2 regions of the Sinorhizobium sp. 7-81 genome follow, and region 1 is predicted to be linked to the other one. Evidence: predicted binding sites of a transcription regulator. Region 1 holds the regulator's gene; the other holds the start of a gene.
What was found. Region 1 encodes PhoB, which activates phosphate uptake and scavenging genes when phosphate is short. Its sites were predicted from a motif close to TGTCATNNANCTGTCAT; they were not measured.
Positions count from the first base shown of each region.

Region 2: QN224_RS14930 (LTA synthase family protein) is a predicted target of PhoB. The motif match lies at 2,088-2,104, and genes of this name have one in related genera.

Region 1 is NZ_JASKLT010000001.1:471,760-482,349, reverse strand. It holds gene QN224_RS02335 (CDP-alcohol phosphatidyltransferase family protein) at 1-181, opposite strand, end outside; gene apaG (Co2+/Mg2+ efflux protein ApaG) at 291-683, shown strand; gene QN224_RS02325 (Hsp33 family molecular chaperone) at 725-1,723, opposite strand; gene argF (ornithine carbamoyltransferase) at 2,083-3,000, opposite strand; gene QN224_RS02315 (aspartate aminotransferase family protein) at 3,034-4,233, opposite strand; gene QN224_RS02310 (GcrA family cell cycle regulator) at 4,649-5,167, shown strand; gene phoB (phosphate regulon transcriptional regulator PhoB) at 5,245-5,928, opposite strand; gene phoU (phosphate signaling complex protein PhoU) at 6,134-6,847, opposite strand; gene pstB (phosphate ABC transporter ATP-binding protein PstB) at 6,915-7,730, opposite strand; gene pstA (phosphate ABC transporter permease PstA) at 7,744-9,048, opposite strand; gene pstC (phosphate ABC transporter permease subunit PstC) at 9,045-10,529, opposite strand.
Region 2 is NZ_JASKLT010000003.1:493,431-500,546, forward strand. It holds gene QN224_RS14920 (TolB family protein) at 1-186, opposite strand, end outside; gene QN224_RS14925 (NAD+ synthase) at 189-1,871, opposite strand; gene QN224_RS14930 (LTA synthase family protein) at 2,139-4,061, shown strand; gene QN224_RS14935 (pilus assembly protein) at 4,483-4,905, shown strand; gene QN224_RS14940 (pilus assembly protein TadG-related protein) at 4,907-6,640, shown strand; gene QN224_RS14945 (hypothetical protein) at 6,890-7,116, shown strand, end outside.

The DNA of each region.
Region 1 (10,590 bases):
TGAGCAGGATCATGACGGCGCCGGCGAGATAGAACCCTTGTCCGATGAGGCCGGCCGCCAGTAGTCCGAGGCCGAGGCCGAAAATCGTGATAGTGTCGGCTTTTACGCCCCGCTTCACGAGAGCGACGCCCAATCCGTCAAGGAGTGGATCAAGCCGCCTGCGCACCGCACCGTCCAGCATGGATTTCGGCTCCGTCTAATTTGAATGGGACTTGTGCAATCTTGCTGTTATTCTTGCCGAAACCATATTGCAGTAAAATACCCGAATAGATTTGGCATAGGGTGTGCACATGTATCGTGCCCTGACTCGCGACATCGAGGTCACGGTTGAACCGTATTATCTGGAAGAACAGTCGGATCCGGACGATAGCCGCTATGTCTGGGGTTACCGCATCGTGATATCGAACCACTCCGACATCTCGGTTCGCCTGATGACCCGTTACTGGCACATTACTGACGAGAACGGCCAGGTGGACGAAGTGAGCGGCCCCGGCGTGATCGGCGAGCAGCCTCTGCTCAACCCCGGCGACACTTACGAATATTCCTCCGGTTGCCCACTGGATACCCCCTCCGGCGTCATGTTCGGCCACTACAGCATGGAGGCCGAAGACGGGGAGACATTCAATGTGGCGATCCCCGCCTTCTCGCTTGATTCGCCCGGGCTCGTCCGCACCCTCAACTGAGGGTGCGGCCCCGGTAGCCAAAACGCATCAGCTAAGGCACATCACTGGGGACGCACCTCGCTCGCCTCGAAACGATAGGTGGTGGAGCAGAACTCGCACGTCACCTTGATCACGCCGTCTTCGATGCTGCTTTCGATGTCATCGCTGTCGAGCCCCGCCAACACCCCGCGGATCTTCTCGCGCGAGCAGCTGCAGCGATCATAGACAGCTTGCGGCTGATAGACACGGACCCCGCGTTCGTGGAACAGCCGATAGAGCAGCCTTTCCGTTCCGACGGTCGGGTCGGTCAGCTCGTCGGTGTCGATCGTCTCGACCATCACCTTCGCCTCCGACCAGAGATCATCTTCCTCAAAGAGGTGGAACGTCTCCTCCCCCTCGTCGCCGTCGCCCCCCGGAAGGTCCGGCTGGCGCATGCGTTCAGGGGCGTCCGGCAGGAACTGGGCAACCATGCCGCCGGCGCGCCAGCGGTGCCGCGGCTTGCCGTTTTCGTCGCGATCGAGAAGCTCGGCGACACCAAGGCGCACCTTGGTCGGGATCTGCTCCGACTGGCGGAAATAGACACCGGCGATTTCCTCGAGCGTTGCACCGTCGAGTTCGACAATACCCTGGTAGCGCTGCATGTGGGCGCCCTGGTCGATGGTGAAGGCAAGAACGCCCCTGCCAAGGAGTTCGTGGGGCTGCGTGCGCCCCCCCTCCTCCGCGGCGGCCAGGGCCTCCTGGCTGTAACGGGCGTAGGCCCGGACCCGGTCCGGCGTGGAAAAGTCCGCCACGACGAGATCGACCGGACCGTCGCCCTGAGTCTGAACGATCAGCTTGCCCTCGAACTTCAGCGACGTGCCGAGCAGCACCGTCAGCACCACCGTCTCTGCGACCAGCCGCGCCACCGGCAGCGGATAACTGTGCCGCTCCAGGATGGCATCGAGCATAGGGCCGAGCTGCACGGCGCGCCCGCGCACGTCGAGCCCCTCGACCTGGAAGGGCACGACATGGTCGTCGCCGGCAAAATCGAACTCGCCAAGCCCCCGCGCTGTTTCTGTCATATCTTGCTCCTTGCATCGCGGGCGAGGCGCGTGGGGACATAGATACCCCGGCGCAGTCTGCCCGTTATTTCATTTGACCCTGTCGCGATCGGATTTGTCCAGAAGGCACGTGCATTCCGACGGTGCGCGGCACGCGCTCACAATGCACAATGACTGATTGGCGGCCACTATCCGGCAGCATGACCGGAGCCGGCCTCATGCCGCCTAAATTGTGTTTCAGCGCGGAAAATTCAATAGGCACCCCGGTTCCACGGGCTTCCGGTCTCCGACGGTCCCGAACCGGCCATTCCAGGACCACCCCAAACGACCGGGTCTTCGGATCAGGGCGGAATGCCGTCAAAAGACCGGTACCGCGCTCGTCAGACGACGCCCATGCACCAGGCAAGGATCGATTTCTGTGCATGCAACCGGTTCTCCGCCTCGTCGAAAACAACCGATTGTGGGCCGTCGATGACCTCGTCCGTCACCTCTTCGCCACGGTGCGCCGGCAGGCAGTGCATGAACAGTGCGTCCGGCGCGGCGTGCTTCATCAATGCCCCATTGACCTGGTAGGGTTGGAAAACATTGTGGCCGCGGGCGCGGTGCTCCTGGTTCATCGATACCCAGGTGTCGGTGACGACGCAATTGGCTCCCGCGACGGCCTCCTCGGCCTCATGGCAAAGCAGGATCTCACCGCCATTGCTGCGCGCCCAGTTGAGGAACTTGTCCTGCGGCTCGGAACCGAGCGGCACCGCCATGTTCATGCGATATCCGAAACGCGCCGAGCCTTCGACCAGCGAATGGAGCACGTTGTTGCCATCACCCGCCCAGGCGATCGTCTTGCCCTTGACGGGCCCGCGATGCTCCTCGAACGTCATGATGTCTGCCATGATCTGGCAGGGATGCGTATCATCGGTCAATCCATTGATAACCGGCACCGTGGCGTGTTCGGCGAGTTCCAACAGCCGGCGATGATTTGTCGTGCGGATCATGATGGCGTCGACATAGCGCGAAAGAACCTTTGCCGTATCGCCGATCGTCTCGGCCCGGCCAAGCTGCATTTCGGTTCCGGAAAGAAACAGCGTCTCGCCACCGAGCTGGCGCATGCCGACGTCAAAGGAGATGCGCGTGCGGGTGGAGGGCTTCTCGAAAATCATCGCGAGCACCTTGCCGGCAAGCGGCCGTTCAGCGGTGCCCGCTTTGGTCGCCGTCTTGCGAACGCGGGCGTCGTCAATGATCGTCCTCAAGTCGGCAGCCGTCATCGCCGAAAGATCGAGAAAGTGTCTGGTACCGGTCATCACTCAAAATTCCTGTCGTGAAAGTCAGGCCGTTCAGGCCGCCGCATTGCCGCTGTTGCTTCTGACCGCTTCGGCGGCACGCTCAAGCCTTGCGAGCCCTTCTCGGGCTTCGGCGGCAGTGGTGATCAACGGCGGCAACAGGCGCAGCACGTTTTCGCCGGCCGGAACTACAAGCAGCTTCTCCGCGCGGATTGCCTTCAACAGATCGGCCGAGGGCACCTTTGCCTTGATCCCGAGCATCAGTCCGTCCCCGCGGATTTCCTCGATCACATCCGGAAAACGGTCCTTGAGCGACGCGAGCCCCTGCCGGAAAACGAGAGTGACGTCGCGCACCTGGTCCAGGAAGCCGTCGGCGAGAACAACGTCGAGCACCGCGTTGCCGACCGCCATTGCCAGCGGATTGCCGCCATAGGTCGATCCGTGCGTCCCCGTGACCATGCCAGCGGCCGCTTCTTCGGTCGAAAGGCACGCGCCCAGAGGAAAGCCGCCGCCGATGCCCTTCGCGACAGCCATGATGTCGGGCCGGATGCCGGCCCACTCATGGGCGAAGAGCTTGCCAGTCCGCCCGACGCCGCACTGAACCTCGTCGAGGATCAGCAGCAGGCCGAACTCGTCGCAAAGCGCCCGCAACTCCTGCAGAAACTCCTTGCTGGCCAGGCGAATGCCGCCCTCGCCCTGGATCGGTTCGATCAGGATCGCCGCCGTCTCGTCATTGATCGCATCCTTGACCGCAGCGAGGTCGCCGAAAGGAACCTGATAGAAGCCTGGCGCCTTTGGCCCGAAACCCTCGATGTACTTCTGTTGGCCGCCGGCCGCGATCGTCGCGATCGTGCGGCCATGGAAGGCGCCTTCGAAGGTGATGATATGGAACTTTTCCGAATGCCCTTTGGCGAAATGATAGCGACGCGCAGTCTTGATCGCGCATTCGAGCGCTTCCGCACCCGAATTGGTGAAGAACACGCGGTCCGCGAAGGTCACGGCGGTCAGCCGGCGGGCCAGGCTTTCCTGCCCGGGAACCTCGTAGAGGTTGGAAAGATGCCAGACCTTGTCCGCCTGCGCCTTCAGCGCCTCGACGAGGTGCGGATGTGCATGGCCAAGCGAGTTCACGGCAACGCCTGCGGCAAAATCGAGATAGCGCGAGCCGTCTTCGGCGATAAGCCAGACGCCCTCGCCTCGCTCGAAACGCAACGGCGCGCGCATATAGGTGTCGTAGAGCGGCGTTGTTGCGGCCATGGCGAACTTCTCCTTCCGTCCTGTTGGCATCGATATCGGCTGATCGCGTCCGATAAAAATCAAAAATGCCGCCTTTCGGCGGCGCAGGCACTATTCCTATTTCGCACTGCAATGTCAACAAAACCAAGGCTTGCAACGGCCCTGAAGGCTTAGATTCCGACGTGCGAAAAAACGTCCGGCGAGGGCTTGCAAAAATGCAACGGCCAGCGAGCAAGTTGGGGAAAACCCCGAAATCGATTCGGCGCGATTCCCGCGACTCTTGCCACGGAGTCACCCTGCCAGTAGGTTAATATTCAATTACTAGACGCATGCGGCGGACCTAGTCACCAAAAGAGTTATCGCGTTGCAGCTCCGGAGTTTTTCCGGAGCATGGTGATGGATTCTGCCATCCAACGCCGAGAACGGAGAGTGCAGAATGAACTGGACTGACGAGCGGGTGGAGAAACTGAAGAAGCTGTGGTCGGAAGGCCTGAGCGCCAGCCAGATCGCGGCACAACTGGGTGGCGTCAGCCGTAATGCCGTCATCGGCAAGGTTCACCGGCTGAGCCTGCCGGGGCGGGCCAAGGCCGGCGGCGCGACCACTGCCGCACGCCCGAAGCGCACCACTTCCGCTCCCCGCGCGCCGAATTACGCCGCGCGTGTCACAACCCGCACCGTCACCCGCACCGCTGGTGCCACCGTGCTCAAGGAAGAGATCGAAGTCGATCTCGTCGCGGATCAGGACCTCGAACACGCACCCAATGTCGTCGTTCCGATGTCCCGCCGCCTCGGCCTGACGGAGCTCAGCGAGCGCACCTGCAAGTGGCCGATCGGCGATCCTTTGAAGGAAGAGTTCCATTTCTGCGGCAATGACTCGCCGGAATCGTCGCCTTATTGCAGCTATCACACGCGGCTCGCCTATCAGCCTTCCGGCGAGCGCCGGCGGATGCGCTGATCGGTCTTGCGAACGCAAATGAAAAGGGGCCTAAAGGCCCCTTTTTTATGCATGCAGAAACCGGACAACAGCGGCCTTCAGCTTTCAAGTGAATAGCCGGCACCGCGCACGGTGCGAATGACATCGGGCATGTTCGAAAAGTTCAGCGCCTTGCGCAGACGACCGACATGCACGTCCACTGTGCGTTCGTCGACATAAATGTCATGACCCCACACGCCGTCGAGAAGCTGTGAACGGGAGAAGACGCGCCCCGGCGAGGACATCAGGAACTCCAGCAGCCGGAACTCCGTCGGTCCGAGCCGAACCTCGCGGCTGCGCCTGTGGACCCGGTGCGTCTCGCGATCGAGCTCGATGTCGCCGCAGCGCAAGAGCGTCGAAAGTACCTCGGGCTTGGCGCGCCGCAGCATCGCCTTCACCCTTGCCATCAGTTCCGGCGTAGAGAACGGCTTGACGACATAGTCGTCCGCGCCGGTGGCGAGACCACGAACCCGCTCGCTTTCCTCGCCGCGCGCAGTCAGCATGATAATCGGCAGGCGCTCCGTTTCCGGCCTCTGCCGCAGCCGGCGGCAAAGTTCGATGCCGGACACTCCGGGCAGCATCCAGTCGAGGATCAACAGATCGGGCAACCGCTCCTGAAGGCGGATTTCAGCCTCGTCTCCACGCAGGATCGTATCGACGTCGAATCCTTCGGCCTCGAGATTGTAGCGCAGGAGGACGCTCAGCGCCTCCTCGTCCTCGACAACAGCGATCTTCGGCAACATTCGGTCATGCTCCTTCCCACGCGCGGGTGCCGTCATGCCACCGCGGCACAATACGGGCGCGAATACTCGCGACCGGGACAAGATTAACGCATGCACCTGCGCATGCGGGTATCGGGCGCCCTAGATCGTTTCATTGAAACAGTGAAACGACCTAAATCTCTGAACGACGCAACTCCGGACGAAAAACCGTTGTCCTGGAATTGCTCTAGTCCGTCACGGAGCCCAGCGACGACGTCGTGTCGTCCTTCGGCCGTTCGCCTTGCGGCTGAGCACCCGTCGCCATGTAATAGATCGTTTCGGCGATGTTGGTCGCATGGTCGCCGATACGCTCGATGTTCTTGGCGCAGAAGAGAAGATGCGTGCACGGCGTGATGTTGCGCGGATCTTCCATCATATAGGTCAGCAACTCGCGGAAAAGCGACGTGTAGATCGCGTCGATCTCTTCATCGCGCTCGCGGATGCTGTTCGCCTTTTCCGGCGAACGGGAGGCATAGACGTCGAGCACTTCCTTGAGCTGGACCAGGGCCAGCTCCGCAAGATGCTCCAGGCCACGCGCGAGCTTGCGCGGAATGCCGGATCCGGCGACCGCGATCACGCGTTTGGCGGTATTCTTGCCGAGGTCGCCGACACGCTCCAAATCGGCGGCGATCCGGATCGACCCCATGATCTCGCGGAGATCCGACGCCATTGGCTGACGCTTGGCGATGGTGACGATCGCCTTCTCGCCGATCTGACGCTCGGCGTCGTCGAGGATCGCGTCGTCCGAAATCACCTTCTGCGCCAAGGCCAGATCCGAGTTCACCAGCGCCCGGACAGAGTCCGCCACCATCTGCTCGGCAAGCCCGCCCATCTCGGAGATCCGGCGCGTGAGATATTTCAACTCCTCGTCGAAGGCGGACATTATGTGTGCATGAGTCATTTTCGTTTCCTCAAGGCGCGCGCTGTTCTGGACGGACCTTCATCGATCGTAAGGGTTGGAAACCGCTTTAGCCGAACCGACCCATAATATAGTCCTGCGTGCGCTGATCATCCGGATTGGTGAACATCTTGTCGGTGTCGTTCTCCTCGACGAGATTGCCGAGGTGGAACATGGCGGTGCGTTGCGACACACGCGCGGCCTGCTGCATCGAATGGGTCACGATCACGATCGTGAAATTCGCACGCAGCTCGTGAATGAGCTCCTCGACCTTCGCGGTGGCGATCGGATCGAGCGCCGAGCAGGGCTCGTCCATCAGGATCACTTCGGGGCTGACCGCAACGGCGCGCGCGATACAGAGGCGCTGCTGCTGACCGCCGGAGAGGCCGGTGCCCGGCTCTTGCAGCCGATCTTTGACCTCATTGAAAAGGCCCGCCTTTTGCAGGCTCGTTTCGACGACCTCATCGAATTCCGCTTTCGTGCGGGCGAGACCATGAATACGAGGACCGTAGGCGACGTTCTCGTAGATAGATTTCGGGAACGGGTTCGGCTTCTGGAACACCATGCCGACACGGGCGCGCAGTTCCACGACATCGATGCTCGGATCGTAAATATCGTCCTCGTCGAGCGTGATCTTGCCGGTCACCCGGCAGTTCTCGATCGTATCGTTCATGCGGTTCAGCGTGCGCAGGAACGTCGACTTGCCGCAGCCCGATGGACCGATCAGGGCTGTCACGGTGTTTTCACGGATGTTGAGATTGACGTCGAAGAGCGCGCGCTTCTCGCCGTAATAGACCGACACATCCTTGCCGATCATCTTGTAGGGCACCGTGTTCATTTTCAGGTCCAGAGCCTTTTCCACTGCAGCTTCCGACATCATGTTCATAGTCCTTACCCCACTACCAGCGGCGCTCAAAGCGACGCCGCAAGAGAATTGCGCCCAGGTTCATGAAGACCAGGAAGATCAAGAGAATGATGATCGCCCCGGACGTCCGCTCGACAAAGGCGCGCTCCGCCTCGTTCGCCCACATATAGATCTGCACCGGGAGGGCCGTGGACGGCTCCAGCGGCGATCCCGGAAAATCAACCACGAAGGCGACCATGCCGATCAACAGCAACGGCGCGGTTTCGCCGAGGGCGTGCGCAAGGCCGATGATCGTTCCGGTCAGGATGCCAGGCATGGCAAGCGGCAACACGTGATGGAAAATCGTTTGCATCTTCGATGCGCCGAGACCGAGCGCGGCGGAACGGATCGACGGTGGAACGGCCTTCAGAGCCGCCCGCGTGGCGATGATGATCGTCGGCACGAAACCGCCGACGAGCGCGGCCGAACGCGGCAAGCCGGCGAAATTTATAAAGACGGCGAGGCCGAGAAGGCCGTAGACAATTGACGGTACGGCCGCGAGGTTGTTGATGTTGACTTCGATCAGGTCGGTAAGCCGGTTCTTTGGTGCGAACTCCTCGAGATAGATCGAGGCGGCCACGCCGATCGGCAGCGACAGAACCAGAACGATCAGCATCATGTAGAGAGAGCCGATCAGGGCAACGCCAACGCCCGCCGCTTCCGGACGGCTCGATGCGCCGAATGTGAAGATACCCGTGTTGAAGCTCGTCTTGAGTATGCCGGCATCGGCGAGCTCGTTCATCCAGGCAACCTGCTGGTCCTTGACCTTGCGATTGGTTTCAGCGACCGACAGGTCGATCTGGCCCTTGAAAGCGGAATCGATGTTCGCTTCGGCAAGCAGCGTCACCGGCACCGTTTTGCCGATGATCGACGGATCCGCGACGACGATGTTGCGCAGCTGCGTGCGTGCGCTGGCGGAGATCATATCCGTCGCCTGCTTGACCAGAGGCCGCTTCGTCGCGTCGAGCCCGAGTTGCTTAACGAGCGCATCGCGAACGAGCAACGGATAGTTGGCCGTCATCAGCTGCTTGGCGTCGGTCGCGCGCTCGTTTTTAGGATCGATGACCTTTTCCGAAAACTCGATCGGCAGCGTGATCGTCGTCTGCAGGAATGCAGTGTAGCCCTTCGAAACGACCGTCGTGACGAGGACCGCGAGGAAGAACAGACCGAGGACGATGGCGCTGATGCCATAGGCCCGGAAACGGCGCTCGGCAGCATAGCGGCGCTTGATACCGATATCGCGGCGGGTTTCGGCAGGACGGGTCGAGACCCTTACCGTCGGGGAAGCAAGGTCGGTCATTCGTACTGTTCCCGATATTTGCGCACGATATAGAGCGCGTATATGTTGAGGCAGAGCGTGATGACGAAGAGCGTGATGCCGAGCGCGAACGCGACCAACGTCTGTGGCGACGTGAATTCCAGGTCACCCGTCAGCTGGTGAACGATCTTCACCGTCACCGTCGTCATCGGCTCGAAAGGCGTCAGTTGCATGCGCGCCGCCACGCCCGCTGCAAGCACGACGATCATCGTCTCGCCAACCGCGCGTGACGCCGTCAGAAGCAGCGCACCGACAATGCCGGGCAGTGCGGCCGGCAGGATGACCTTCTTCACCGTCTCTGAACGCGTTGCCCCAAGTCCGAGCGAGCCGTCGCGCAATGCACGCGGAACCTGCGTGATGATGTCATCGGAGAGCGACGATACGAAGGGGATCAGCATGATGCCCATGACGATGCCAGCAGTCAGTACGCTCTGCGCCTGGATGAAGTTCTGGTAGTTGCCGGTGAGGAGGCCGTTCAGTTGCGTCGAGATATCGCGCAGGAACGGTCCGACCGTGACGAGCGCAAAGAAGCCGTAGACGATCGTCGGGATGCCGGCGAGCACTTCGAGGAGCGGCTTCGCCGTCGAACGCAGCCGCGGGCTTGCGTATTCTGCCATGTATATCGCCGCGAAGAGACCAATGGGCACTGCAAACAGCATGGCGACTAAGGCGATATAGAGTGTGCCTCCGAGAAGCGGCAGGAGGCCGAACTGGCCCGATGCGCCGCCGCTGCCGGCGGCCGCGAAACGGGGGTCCCACACCGTGCCGAAGAAGAACTCGGCGGGCGATACCATGCTGAAGAACCGGCCCGCCTCCGACAACATCGAAGCGACGATACCGATGGTGGTGAGAATGGCGATCGAGGACGCAACGATCAGCGAAGCGAGCATTACGCGCTCCACCCGATTGCGGGCGCGGAAGCGGGTGCTGATGTTGCGGATGGCATACACACCGCCAGCAACGGCAACGAACAGCACGACCGCGCTCATCAGCCAGCGACTGTAGGTCCGCATGGCGTTGAACTGCTGCGCTGCCCCAATCATGTACGGTTCGCCTTCTCCCGCCAGCGCTACGCCCTTGGCGGCAAGCGTTTCGCGCAGGTTGGCCGAACCATTTTCAAGCGCGGCGAGTTCAGACGCGTCCAGGCGAACGAGGCCGCCGGCAACCGACTTCACCTGACCGAGTGCGAGCTGAACCGTTGCAGCGCCCTGGCTCTTTACCGCCTCGGGAAGAGCAGAACGGACACTGGAATCGATGTAAAGCGGCGATGCGATCAGCCAGGTGGCCAGCACAAGTGCCGCCGGCAGCATCGCCCAGATGGCGACATAGCTGCCATGATAGCCGGGCAAGGAGTGCAGGTCCGCGAATTTACCGCCGGACTGCGCGAGCGAGCGCGCACGACCGGCAAAATAGGCAATGAAACCAATCAAAACTATGATCAAAAGAAGGAGCGAAGTACTCATCAGCACGTCTCCCCGGCAAAGACCGCCATGGCCGCCGGCAAAATCAAAATGAACGCATGCC
Region 2 (7,116 bases), on a different contig from region 1:
AAAGCCCGTGTCGATCTCCACCGGTTCGGAGCCGTCGAGCGGGAGGCGATAGAGCTGCCCGTCGCCATTGATGACAAGAAAACGTCCATCCGCCGACCAGTTCGGCGCCTCGACCAGCCGTTCGGTCTGCCAGACGACGCGTGTCTCGCCGCTGCCGATGTCGAAGATCTCCACCGAGCTGCGCATCACTACCCCCTGTCACGGAAGCGATTGGTAATCGGATAGCGCCGGTCGCGACCGAAGTTCTTCTTGGTGATCTTCACGCCCGGAGCCGACTGGCGGCGCTTGTATTCCGCAATGTAAAGCAGGTGTTCGATGCGATGGACCGTCGGCTCGTCATGGCCACGCGCGACGATTTCCTCGGTGCTCATCTCCTTCTCCACGAGGCATTCGAGGATGTCGTCGAGCACCGGATAAGGCGGCAGCGAATCCTGGTCGGTCTGGTTCGGCCGAAGTTCGGCGGATGGGGCCTTGTCGATGATGTTCTGCGGGATGACTTCACCCGAAGGCCCGAGCGCGCCCGGCGGCACCGCACTGTTGCGCCAGCGCGAAAGGGCATAGACCTGCATCTTGTAGAGATCCTTGATCGGGTTGAAGCCGCCGTTCATGTCGCCATAGAGCGTGGCGTAGCCGACCGACATCTCGGATTTGTTGCCGGTCGTGACCACCATCGAACCGAACTTGTTGGAGATCGCCATCAGGATCGTCCCGCGCGTGCGGCTCTGGAGGTTCTCCTCCGTGATCCCGGATTCCGTGCCCTCGAATGCATCCGAGAGCGCGCTGAGGAAGCCCTCGACCGGCTCCTCGATGGCAACGATATCGTAGCGGCAGCCGAGCGCCTTGGCGCAGGCCTCGGCGTCCTTCAGCGATTCTTGCGACGTATATCGGTAAGGCAGCATCACCGTGCGCACACGCTCCTCGCCAAGTGCATCAACCGCTAGCGCCGTGCAGATCGCCGAATCGATGCCGCCCGAAAGGCCGAGCACGACATTCTTGAAGCCATTCTTGTTGACGTAGTCCCTGAGGCCCAGCATGCAGGCGCGGTAATCCGCCTCTTCGCTTTCCGGGATGCGTGAATTGAGCCCGTTGGACGAAGCCCAACCGTCCTCGCCTCGCCTCCATTCCGAGATCGCGACCGCTTCCTCGAACTGGCTCATCTGGAAGGCCAGCGACTTGTCCGCATTGAAGGCGAAGCTCGCACCGTCGAAGATGAGCTCGTCCTGTCCGCCGAGCTGGTTGGCATAGATCATCGGCAGGCCGGTCTCGATGACCTGTTTCAGCACAACCTGATGGCGGACATCGACCTTGCCGCGATAATAGGGCGAACCGTTCGGGGAAAGCAGGATTTCGGCGCCGCTTTCCTTGAGGGTCTCGCAGACGCCGAGATCGCCCCAGATATCCTCGCAGATCGGTATGCCGATGCGCACGCCGCGGAAGTTGACGGGACCGGGCATTCCTCCGGCGTCGAACACGCGCTTTTCGTCGAACTCCCCGTAATTCGGCAGATCCACCTTGTCGCGGATCGCGATGATCTTGCCTCCGTCCAGGACGGCGATCGAATTATGGCGGAGCGCTCCGGCCTGACGGGGAAAGCCGATGACAACGCCCGGCCCGCCATCAGCCGTTTCAGCGGCGAACTTCTCGACCGCCTGCAAGCAGGCCTTCAGAAACGCAGGTTTCAGCACGAGGTCTTCGGGCGGGTAGCCAGAGATGAAGAGTTCGGTGAACACCAGCAAGTCGGCATCCTGGCGCGCCGCATCCGCGCGCGCCTCGCGTGCCTTCGCCAGATTGCCGGCGATGTCGCCGACCGTTGGATTGAGCTGGGCCACGGCGATCCGTAGCGTCGAGGGAACGGCATTCTGTGCAGTCATGAGCGGGCCTGTCGGTCTTTTCTCAGCGAATACTTTCTGACGTACGGCATGTTCTATCGCATACCGCGACAAAAAACCCACAGCCAATCGCAATCAACTCAAAAATTCCGAAAAATTCTGCGTTTCCGGCCCCTTACGCGGAGAGATGGCAATCTTTTGCCGCGCGCGGAACTTGCAACCAACCAAGCTGGTTTAACCATTCATCCCCCGTTCAAGATGACAGTCGTATGACAGTTAGACGAAAGATTTATAAAATTGGAGAAGCTCTTGGCCAGTATCGATTCCGCCGCCGCGAGACGCTCCCAGGCCTATGTCGATAGGTCTGGCTCCTCCGTCAGAAGCGCCAAGACACTGGCCGGCACGCGCAGCGCGTTCCTCTCTCTTTTCATTGCTGCAGCGCTTGTGTTCGCAATCGAGCTGATCGTGCGCCAATCCTTTGCCGATACCGTCGCCTATTTCATCGATCCCATGCGTCCGGCCTGGACGACAGTTGCGGCATTCTTCCTCGTTCTGCTTGCAATCGATGCGCTGTTCGGCCGCGAGCACAAGGCGGGCCTGTTGGTCGTGCCGCTCGCCGTTCTTCCGGCCTTTGTCTGCCAACAGAAGCAAGTCTTCCTCTCCGATCCGCTTTATCCGACCGATTTTCTCTTCGGCCGGCAAATCATGGAGCTGATGCCGGTTCTCGTTAAAGACCGGCCGTGGACCGCCATTGGCGTCGTCTTGGGGCTGATCGCCATGGTCGCCGTTATCGGCCTGCTCCTGCGCTATGCGTGGCGGAACTTCCCCAAGCTGACGCGCAAGGAGCGTATCGTTCGCGCCGCCTTCGCCCTGCCCCTGCTCGTCGCCTTCTGGCAGATCATGGATTACAACCAGTTCTCGTGGATCCGCGACCGGCTGAGGGTCATTCCCATCATGTGGGACCAGACCGAGAACTATCGCCACAACGGCTTTGCGCTTGCCTTCGCGATCAACCTGCCGATGGCCAATGTCAACGCGCCTGCGGGCTATATGGCCGATGCGATCGACCGCATTCCGGTCAAGCCGACCCCTGCCGGAACGACGCATCGCGGAAAGCCGGACGTGATCGTGCTCATGAGCGAATCCTTCTGGGATCCGACCCGTCTTCCAAATGTGAAGCTTTCGCCCGACCCGATGCCGACGGTCCGCGAGATGCAGGTGGGCAACGTCTTCTCGCCGGAGTTCGGCGGCATGACCGCCAATGTCGAATTCGAGGCGCTGACCGGCTTTTCAAATGCGTTCCTGCCCTATGGCAGCATTCCCTACCAGCAATATATCCGCAACCCGATCCCCTCGCTGGCGACCTTCTTCCGCAGCGAAGGCTATGTCTCGCGCGCCATCCACCCCTTCCAGGGCTGGTTTTGGAACCGCACCGCCGTCTACAAGGCCTTCGGCTTCGACACGTTCCGGTCGGAAGAGAACCTGCCGGTGATGCAGAAGCGCGGCATCTTTGCTTCGGATGACGCGCTGACGAAGGAAATCATTCGCCAGGCGGATGCCATGGAGGACCCCTTCTTCTTCTTTACGGTGACCCTGCAGGGCCATGGCCCCTATGAGCCGAACCGCTATGCGAAGAACACGATCAAGGTCGAAGGCAATCTCCCCGAAAGTGACCGCCAGGTGCTCGCTACCTATGCGCAGGGCATCAAGGAAGCGGACGACAGCCTGAAAATGCTGATGGACTGGGCGAAGAACCGCGACCGCGAGACGATCATCGTGCTCTTCGGCGATCATCTGCCGCCGCTCAACACCGTCTACACCAATACCGGCTACATGAACGACGTGACGGCGTCGCGCAAGGGTACGAAGGAGCAGATGAAGGCGCAGCATGAAACGCCGCTCGTCGTCTGGTCGAACAAGACTGGCCCGAAGAAGAACATCGGAACGATCAGCCCGGCCTTCCTTTCCTATCAGATCCTCAAGCAGGCCGGCTACGAGCACCCCTATTACACCGGCTTCCTCGGCAAGGTTTACGACCAGTACCGCATCCTCGACCGCTATATGGTGGTTCGCAAGAACGGCAAGGACATTGCGGAGTGGTCGCGGCAGCCGAAGATACCCGCGTCCTTGCGCGATTACCGCTTCCTCCAGCACGACATGATGTTCGGCAAGCGGTACAGCACCGAACGCTTCTTCAAGTCCCACGCCGAACTCTTCCCCGTGGGCTCCTGAGATCTCGACGGCCGAGGCGCAATCTCCCTCGGCCGCTGACGAAGCCTCTCACGCTTTCGCCGGTCGCCATTCTCGCGACCGAGGTCGAATTGATCGCGCTTCACCACAAGTCAATGACGTGCTGCTTCGCGAGATCGCCGCACCGCGTTTCGACCTTGCCAAACTCAGTCACCGGATAGCGCAGTCCAAGCGTTGCCGTTCGCAGCGGAAATGGACCGACAACTAGCGTTCCTCCGCGGAGCGGCCTGCCCGCGGCGCATCGCATCAACATGCATTATTTCTAATTCAACGTAAAATTTAAACTCTCCATGAACCATCGGAGAGATGTACAACTTATGGGAGTTAAGAATTATTAACGTTTGACGCGCAACCTGAAAATGCAGGGAGATTGAAGGTACGCAACTGGGGAGATGCTGCTGGTATGTCGGTTCTCAAGCGCCTATTCGGCCGTGGCGACGGCGCTGCCGCGATAGAATTTGCGGTGATAGCACCGCTCTTTTTCATGTGTGTGCTGACCCTGATTGCCTACGGGATTTATCTGAGTGCAGCGCATTCGATTCAGCAGATCGCCGCGGATGCCGCACGCACGGCGATCGCCGGCCTCTCGGAGGAGGAACGGGAACAGCTCGCGATCGATTACATTCGCACGACAACGATGAACCAGACGTTCATCAAGTCCTCGCAGATGAACGTGACGGTCCGCGACGACGAAAACAACGCCAACCAATTCACCGTCACGATCAAATACGATGCGAGTGACCTCCCCATCTGGAGTCTTTTCACCTTTGCGCTGCCGGGCGAGCAGATCGAGCGTTACGCGACAATACGCGTGGGAGGCATCTGAAATGGCGATCGGGACAGCGCAGATGCGCCACTTCATGAAAGCCAGAAACGCTAACGTCGGCATTTCGGCCGCTTTGGTGATGCCGCTCGTCATCACGTCCATGGCACTTGGCGTCGATTACGGTTATCTCACGCTGCAAAAGCAGGAGATGCAATCCGTGGCCGACCTCGCGGCAATCGCCGCCGCCGCCAATGTCGGTTCGGCGGATGACGCGGTGCTGGCCCACTTCAAGAACAACGGCCTCGACTACGCCGTATCGACATCCGCGGGCCTGATGACGGTCGACGGCAAGGTGCTGCCGAACGACGTTGAGACTGCGGCCAAGGGCGTGGCGACTATCATACGCGGCCGGTATGTCCCCGATCCCGCAATCGCTGCGGCCCAACGCTTCATCAAGGACGCGGTCCCGACCGACGCGGTCCAGGTCACGCTCGAAAAGAAGGGAGACCTCTACCTCGCCGCGATGTTCAGCGGCCCGCCGGATCTGAGCGTCACGGGTACCGCTGCCAGCTCCAAGGTCGCGGCCTTTTCCGTGGGGTCCCGACTTGCCAGCCTCAATAGCGGCTTGCTGAACGCCGTTCTCGGACAGATGCTTGGCACCACCGTCTCGCTCAAGGTGATGGACTACGAAGCTCTGATCGATGCCGATATCGACGTCCAGCCTTTCCTGAAGGTAATCGCCACCCGCCTGAACCTGACCGCTGCATCCTACGAGGATGTGCTGACGGCCGATTTGACGATGCCGCAATTGCTCGCGTCGATGAGACTTGTGCAGGGTCTGTCCGGCTCCGTTACCTCCGCTCTGAAAACGATCGAACTCGCCGCCCCCGACAACAAACAGAGCTTCACGCTGGCCCAGGTCCTCAATATAGACCCGAAGAAGAGCCTGAGCGTCGATGCCGGATCGGATTGGGCGATGAAGGTCAGCGCCTTGCAGCTCGTTTCCGCGGCCGCAGCGATCGCCACTGGCGACCGACAGGTTGCCCTGGATGCCGTTGCCGGTCTTCCGGGTATCGCGTCGGCGAAGGTCAAGCTAGCGATCGGCGAACCGCCGGTGGAAACCCCGAGCCACCGCCTGGGCGCCCCCGGAGCCGCCGTGCGCACGGCACAGACGCGCCTTGCCGTCGAGATCGGGGTCGATGGTCTCGCAGCCCTCGCCGGAATCCGCATCCGGCTGCCGATCTATGTGGAGCTTGCCCATGCGGAAGCGAAGCTGTCGGACATTCGCTGTTACGGCCGAACGCCGGAGAACGCGGCTGTTGTCGTCGATGCAGTGCCCGGCATCGCCGAAATCGCCATCGGCGACGTCGACCCCACTGTCCTGGCGAGCTTCTCTTCCGATGCGAGGGTGACGCCTGCGCGTCTCGTGGATGCGACCGTCCTCAAGATTGACGCAATCGCCCATGTCGAATCCAAGAACCTTCAGGCGTCGCGCCTGAGCTTCAGCCCGAACGAAGTCGCGTCGCGGACGATCAAGAGCGTATCGACGAAGGATATTCTCACCTCGACCACCAAAACCCTGCTCAACAACCTGAACGCCGAGATCCATGTGGGGCCTCTGTCGCTGGCAACGCCGGCATTGCTGCAGCAGGCACTGGCGCAGACGCTGGGCTCCGTCACCGCACCGGTCGATGAGCTGCTTTACAACCTGCTGCTATTGGTCGGCGTCCGTGTCGGCGAGGCCGACGTGCGCGTCACCGGCGTCAAGTGCCAGCGACCGGTTCTGGTCCAATGACAGGCATTGGCAGCGACTGGCCGCGATGACATGGCCGGCGTGAACGTGACGCGTGTTCAGCCAGTCGATCGGCAAACTGCCGTCACTGCGCGCGTGGCGTGCGGAAATTTCGTCTGAACAAAACAACGGACTTGCACGTTCGGCGCAAGGTAGGAATGCTAGTGAACGACCAGAGCGAGCTGTGTGTTGCCCCGGAACACGCGTCGATTGCCATGTTCCGATGCAGCGCCCTTGGGGACATGCGTGCAGATGCAGCAGGTTGCGGGGAAGGAAAGCGTCGAGCAAAAGAGCCCACCCGGTTTCACGGTGGAGGCATTGCTGCAGAACCCGGAATTTCGGTCGGTCCTGCAGGTCGGTGCACGCAACCTGATAGCGGTGAATGACCTCTTCCCCCGCGTCGCACGCATGGTGGCGGCCCACCAGAAGTGGATGCTGACCCACGCGGCCTATGCGCTCCACCTCGAACGCGACCGCAA